One region of the Micromonospora sp. WMMD1102 genome, then DNA from elsewhere that is predicted to be linked to it. Evidence: predicted binding sites of a transcription regulator. Region 1 holds the regulator's gene; the other holds the start of a gene.
The links. Region 1 encodes HrcA, which represses chaperone genes, less so after heat shock. Its sites were predicted from a motif close to GGTTNGCACNCTCNNNNNGAGNGTGCNAACC; they were not measured.

Region 1 (3,377 bases):
GTACTCACCCTGCGCGGGCGACTGCTGGCCGACGCCGTCGTCCGCGACCTGCTGCCCTGACAGCCCGATGGCCCGCGCCGGGTGCGGCACGGGCCATCGTCGTGGCTCGGGAATTACTTGATCATGCGAATGGTCATCGGGTAGCGGTACAGCACGCCCTCGTTGGCCTTCATGCCGGCGATGATCGAGAAGATCAGCACCACCACCCAGGCGATCAGCGGCAGGAAGAAGAGCACCACGGTGCAGGTCCCGACGACGAGCGAGACGATCGAGATGATGCCCCAGGTGATCTGGAAGTTGAGCGCCTCGACCGCGTGCGCGCGCACGGTCGGCGACTCGTTGCCCTTGGCGAGCAGCGCCACGAGCGAGGCGATGAAGCCGACCACGATGCCGCCGAAGTGCGCGATCAGGGCCCAGGTCTTCTCGTCGCTGTTGGCATAGCCGTGCGGTGCCGGTGCGCCGTAGGGGTTGCCGGGGTAGCCGCCCTGCGGCGGGTAGCCGCCCTGCGGCGGGTAGCCGCCCTGCGGCGGGTAGCCGGCGCCGGGGTATCCGCCGGGCGGCTGGCCACCGGACGGCGGGTAACCGGGCGGCTGGCCACCGGGCGGCGGGTAGCCGCCACCGGGGGGTGGGTAGCTCCCGCCCTGGGGCGGGTAGCCGCCACCGGAGGTCGGGTACGTCCCGCCGCCTGAGGTCGGGTAGGTGCCGCCACCGGACGTCGGATAGGTGCCGCCGCCCGAGGTCGGCGGGGGCGTGCCGGGCGCACCGTACTGCGGTGCGGCGGGCGGGGGATACCCCTCGCCCGGCGGCGGGTACTGGCCCGGGTTCATCGGGGTGGTCGGGTCCTGCGGCGGACCGCCGTATTCTCCGGGAGGGCGGGGCGGTTCAGTCATGGGGTCACGGTAGGACCAGCGCTCAACCGACGCCAGCCGCCCCCCCGGTCGAACCCGCACCCGCGGTCGAACCCGCACCCGTCCGGAGGATCGAACCCGCACCCGTCCAGCCGATCGGACTCGCGCCGTCCGGCGATCGAACCCGGACGATGACCGGCGGTGCCCGCCAGGCGCACCGGGGTAGGGTGTGCTGGCAAGCCTGTTGTCCAGCTTCGGATAGCCCTTCCAAATGATCATCGCGCGGGGTACGCCTTGGTCGTAGACTGGCACTCGCTACAGTCGAGTGCCAGGCAAGCCTGGCCCGACCGTCGTGGTCGCCCCGGTCGTTTCGCCCAGCCGGGGCCGGACGTCGCAGGGAGGTGAGGATGGGTCTCGACGACCGCAAGCTCGACGTGCTGCGCGCGATCGTGGAGGACTACGTCGCCACCCAGGAACCGGTCGGCAGCAAGGCACTTGTCGAGCGTCACCAGCTCGGGGTCTCCCCGGCCACCGTCCGCAACGACATGGCCGTGCTGGAGGAGGAGGGCTACATCCGGCAGCCGCACACAAGTGCCGGTCGGGTTCCCACCGACCGTGGCTACCGGCTCTTCGTGGACCGGCTCTCCCGGGTCAAGCCGCTGACCCCGGCCGAGCGCCGGGCGATCGAGCGGTTCCTGGTCGGCGCGGTGGACCTCGACGACGTGGTGCACCGTACGGTCCGGCTGCTCGCCCAGCTCACCCGGCAGGTGGCCGTGGTGCAGTACCCGAGCCTGGCCCGCTCCGCCGTCCGGCACCTGGAACTGGTGCCGATCTCCACCACCCGGCTGATGCTGGTCATGATCGCCGACACCGGCCGGGTCGAGCAGCGGCTGGTCGAGCTGCCGGCGCCGATCACCGCCGACGACGTGACCGACCTACGCCGGCTGATCAACGAGCAGCTCGCCGGCAAGAAGCTCGCCGACACCCCGCCGCTGGTCCAGGCACTCGTCGACGAGGTCGTCCCCGGGCTCCGCCCGGCGATGACCACGCTCGCCACGGTGCTGCTGGAAACCCTTGTCGAGCGGCACGAGGAGCGGCTCGCCCTGGCCGGCACCGCGAACCTGACCCGGGGCGGGCTGCTCGACTTCCAGGGCTCGCTGCGACCGATCCTCGAGGCCCTCGAGGAGGAGGTCATCCTGCTCAAGCTGATCGGCGAGGTGGAGCCGAACACCCTCCAGGTGCGGATCGGCGACGAGAACGAGATCGACAACCTCCGGGGCACCTCGGTGGTCAGCACCGGATACGGTCCGGGTGCGACCATCGTCGGCGGACTCGGCGTGTTGGGGCCCACCCGGATGGACTATCCGGGCACCATCGCCACGGTGCGGGCCGTGGCACGCTACGTCGGCGACGTGCTGGCGCAGAACTGACCACCACAGCTCACCCTGACGACCGGCGGACGGTACGCGAGACAGACATGAGGACACGGAACGCAGTGGCCAAGGACTACTACGGGATTCTCGGCGTCAGCCGGGACGCCTCCGACGACGACATCAAGCGCGCCTACCGCAGGTTGGCGCGGCAGTACCACCCGGACGTGAATCCGGATCCGGAGGCACACGAGAAGTTCAAGGACATCAACGCCGCGTACGAGGTCCTCTCGGACGACCAGAAGCGGCAGATCGTCGACCTCGGCGGTGACCCGCTGGCCCCCGGTGGCGGACCCGGTGCCGGTCCCGGCGGTGCGGGCGGCCCCTTCGTCGGCTTCCAGGACATCATGGACGCCTTCTTCGGGGCGGCCGGCGGCTCCCGGGGCCCGCGTCCGCGCACCCGGCCCGGTGCCGACGCGATCCTGCGGCTCGAACTCGACCTGCCGGAGACCGCGTTCGGGGTGGAGGCGCCGATCACGGTGGACACGGCCGTGCTCTGCACCACCTGCACCGGCGCAGGCACGGCACCCGGCACCCACCTGGCCACCTGCGAGGCGTGCGGCGGGCGCGGCGAGGTGCAGTCGGTGCAGCGCACCTTCCTCGGCCAGGTCGTCTCGTCCCGGCCGTGCACCGTCTGCCAGGGGTACGGCACGGTCATCCCGCACCCCTGCCCGACCTGCGCCGGTGACGGCCGGGTGCGCACCCGCCGCTCGCTGACCGTCAAGATCCCGGCCGGGGTCGAGGACGGCATGCGGATCCGGCTGGCCCAGCAGGGCGAGGTCGGCCCCGGCGGCGGTACGGCCGGCGACCTCTACGTGGAGATCCACGAGCGGCCGCACGACGTCTACTCCCGCAAGGGCGACGACCTGCACTGCCGGGTCACGGTGCCGATGACCGCCGCCGCGCTCGGCACCCGGCTGACCATCAAGACGCTGGACAGCGAGGAACCGGTCGACGTCAAGCCGGGCACCCAGCCGGGCTCGACGCTGCGGCTGCGGGCCCGGGGCGTGCCGCACCTGCGCGGTGCCGGCCGGGGCGACCTCTACGTGCACCTCGACGTGCGTACCCCGACCAAGCTCGACGCCGACCAGGAGCGGAT
Region 2 (3,377 bases), 700 kb from region 1:
GGGACCGGACCACCGCCGGGTCCGGGTCGTACAGGTAGCGCCGGAGCGGGCCGACCGGCGCCTGCCGGGTGCCGTCGCCGGTGAGTTCGTGCACCGCCGACCCGACCAGCAGGGTGGCCCGGCGCGGCACGGTGCCGAGCGGGCCGGAGTCGGTCGGGCCGGAGTTGGTCGGGCTGGCGCCGTGCGGGCCGGAGTCGGTCGGGCCGGACCAGACGGTCGCCTCGACCAGGTCGCCGTCGACGCTCACCCACTCGCCCTCGGCACCCGCCGGCAGCAGCCGGTGTTCGATCCCCGGGGCGACCTTGAAGACTGTCCGGGGCACCCGGTCGACCAGGTCGAGCAGGAAGTCCCAGGGTGGCGAGTAGGCGGCCGGGTCGAAGATCCGCCGGCCGGTGCCGGCCCGCCGCCGGGCCGGGTCGCAGAACACCGCGTCGACCGGCCGCCCCTGCACGGCGGTGAGGTCGAACCGCGTCGCGTCGCCGAGCGTGACCGTGAAGGTCTCGGCCACCCCGGCCGCCCCGGCGTTCGCGGCGGCCATCGCCGCGGTGAGCGGGTCGGCCTCCACGCCGTACACCCGGATGCCGGCCCGGGCGGCGGCGATGGCGTCGGCGCCGAGGCCGCAACCGAGGTCCACGAGCGTGCCGACCCCGGCGGCGCGCAGCCGGGCGGCCCGGCGGGCGGCGACGGCGGCCCGGGTGGCCTGCTCCAGCCCGGCCCGGGTGAAGAACATCCCGGCGGCCTCCGGGCCGAACTTGACCGCCGCCCGGCGGCGCAGCCCGGCCTGGGTCAGCGCGGCGGCGGCCAGCCCGGCCGGCACCCCGGCCGCGCGCAGCGCCGCCGCCGCGGCCAGCGGGTCGCCGCCGGCCAACTCGGCGGCGGCGGCCAGCGCGGTTCCCCCTTCCGGGGTACGCAGCGCGGCGAACTGCTCCAGGTCCACCGCAGCATTGTGCCGGCCGAGGTAGGGAAAGGGCGTGTCGGGTTGGCACTCTCCTTGACGGAGTGCTAGCCACCGGCATAACCTGCGGTTAGCACTCTCAAACCGAGGGTGCCAGCTTCCGGGCGGTTGTCCGGGAGTTGAACGCCAGGCGGACCGGCACCCGCGACGACGGCCCCGCCCGGTGGCATGTGGCAGATTGACGCTGGTCGGCTCGCCGGCCAGCACAGAAACCAGTACCCCAGGAGGGTATGCCCGTGACTACCGCGACCAAGGTTGCGATCAAGCCGCTCGAGGACCGGATCCTGGTCCAGGCGAACGAGGCTGAGACGACCACGGCGTCGGGCATCGTGATTCCCGACACCGCCAAGGAGAAGCCGCAGGAGGGCACCGTCCTCGCTGTCGGCCCCGGCCGCTTCGACGACGACGGCAACCGGATCCCGGTTGACGTGAAGGTCGGCGACACGGTCATCTACTCGAAGTACGGCGGCACCGAGGTCAAGTACGCCGGCGAGGAGTACCTGGTGCTCTCCGCCCGCGACGTCCTCGCCGTCATCGAGAAGTGATCTGACTGATTTCAGTGACGCTGCCCCGGACCGGCCCTGCCGGGCCGGGGCAGCGCTGCGTGAAGGGACCCTGTTAACACAATGGCGAAGATTCTGAGCTTCTCGGATGACGCCCGGCACCTGCTGGAGCACGGTGTCAACGCGCTCGCGGACACGGTCAAGGTCACTCTCGGCCCGCGCGGGCGCAATGTCGTCCTGGACAAGAAGTTCGGTGCCCCGACGATCACCAACGACGGCGTGACCATCGCCAAGGAGATCGAACTCACCAACCCGTACGAGAACCTCGGCGCGCAGCTGGTCAAGGAGGTGGCGACCAAGACCAACGACGTCGCCGGCGACGGGACCACCACCGCCACCGTGCTGGCCCAGGCGATGGTCCGGGAGGGCCTGCGCAACGTCGCCGCCGGTGCCGGCCCGGCCGGGCTGAAGCGCGGCATCGACCTGGCCGCCGCGAAGATCTCCGAGGCGCTGCTGGAGAAGGCCGTCGAGGTGGGCAGCCGGGAGTCGGTCGCGCACGTGGCGACGATCTCGGCCCAGGACGCCACCATCGGCGACCTGATCGCCGAGGCGATGGAGAAGGTCGGCCGGGACGGTGTGATCACCGTCGAGGAGGGCTCGACCCTGGCCACCGAGCTGGAGGTCACCGAGGGCCTCCAGTTCGACAAGGGCTTCGTCTCGCCGAACTTCGTCACCGACACGGAGTCGCAGGAGGCGGTGCTCGAGGACGCGTACATCCTGATCACCACCCAGAAGATCTCCTCGATCGAGGAGCTGCTGCCGCTGCTGGAGAAGGTCCTGCAGAGCGGCAAGCCGCTGCTGATCGTCGCCGAGGACGTGGAGGGGCAGGCGCTCTCCACCCTGGTGGTCAACTCGATCCGCAAGACCGTCAAGGTCTGCGCGGTGAAGGCGCCCGGCTTCGGCGACCGGCGCAAGGCGATGCTCCAGGACATGGCGATCCTGACCGGCGGCGAGGTGGTCGCCCCCGAGCTGGGCTACAAGCTCGACTCGGTCGGCGTCGAGGTGCTCGGCACCGCCCGCCGGGTGGTGGTCGACAAGGACAACACCACGATCATCGACGGCCGGGGCCGGGACAACGACGTCACCGAGCGGATCACCCAGATCCGCAAGGAGATCGAGGCCTCCGACTCCGACTGGGACCGGGAGAAGCTCCAGGAGCGGCTGGCCAAGCTCTCCGGCGGCATCGCGGTGATCAAGGCCGGCGCGGCGACCGAGGTCGAGATGAAGGAGCGCAAGCACCGCATCGAGGACGCCATCGCCGCGACCAAGGCCGCGGTCGAGGAGGGCACCGTGCCGGGCGGCGGCGCCGCGCTGGTGCAGATCTCCTCGGCGCTCGACGGTGACCTCGGGCTGACCGGCGACGAGAAGGTGGGCGTCTCGATCGTCCGCAAGGCGCTCGTCGAGCCGCTGCGGTGGATCGCCCAGAACGCCGGGCACGACGGCTACGTGGTCGTGCAGAAGGTCGCCGAGCAGGGCTGGGGCACCGGCCTCGACGCCGCCACCGGCGAGTACAAGGACCTGGCCAAGGCCGGCATCGTCGACCCGGTGAAGGTGACCCGCAACGCCGTCACCAACGCGGCGTCGATCGCCGGGCTGCTGCTTACCACCGAGAGCCTGGTGGTGGAGAAGCCGGAGAAGGCCGAGCCGGCCGCCGCCGGTGGGCACGGGCACGGCCACGGGCACGGCCACCAGCACGGTCCGGGCTTCTGAGCCGACGTTCGGCGGGCCGCCGACCGGTCCGGGCCGTGAGCCCGGACCGGCCGGCGGAACGGATTACGAACCCCTGACGTGCCTTCCGGTCCCGGCCACGGCCGGCAACACTTGGTCCGGTGAAGACGATTCCGGATCCCGGTGCCGAC

Region 2: groES (co-chaperone GroES) is a predicted target of HrcA. The motif match lies at 1,024-1,054, and genes of this name have one in related genera.

What each region holds. Positions count from the first base shown of each region.
Region 1 is NZ_JARUBN010000001.1:5,705,655-5,709,031, reverse strand. It holds gene hemW (radical SAM family heme chaperone HemW) at 1-60, shown strand, start outside; gene O7626_RS25560 (DUF4870 domain-containing protein) at 114-890, opposite strand; gene hrcA (heat-inducible transcriptional repressor HrcA) at 1,256-2,278, shown strand; gene dnaJ (molecular chaperone DnaJ) at 2,344-3,377, shown strand, end outside.
Region 2 is NZ_JARUBN010000001.1:6,407,542-6,410,918, reverse strand. It holds gene O7626_RS28770 (methyltransferase domain-containing protein) at 1-937, opposite strand, end outside; gene groES (co-chaperone GroES) at 1,186-1,500, shown strand; gene groL (chaperonin GroEL) at 1,582-3,228, shown strand.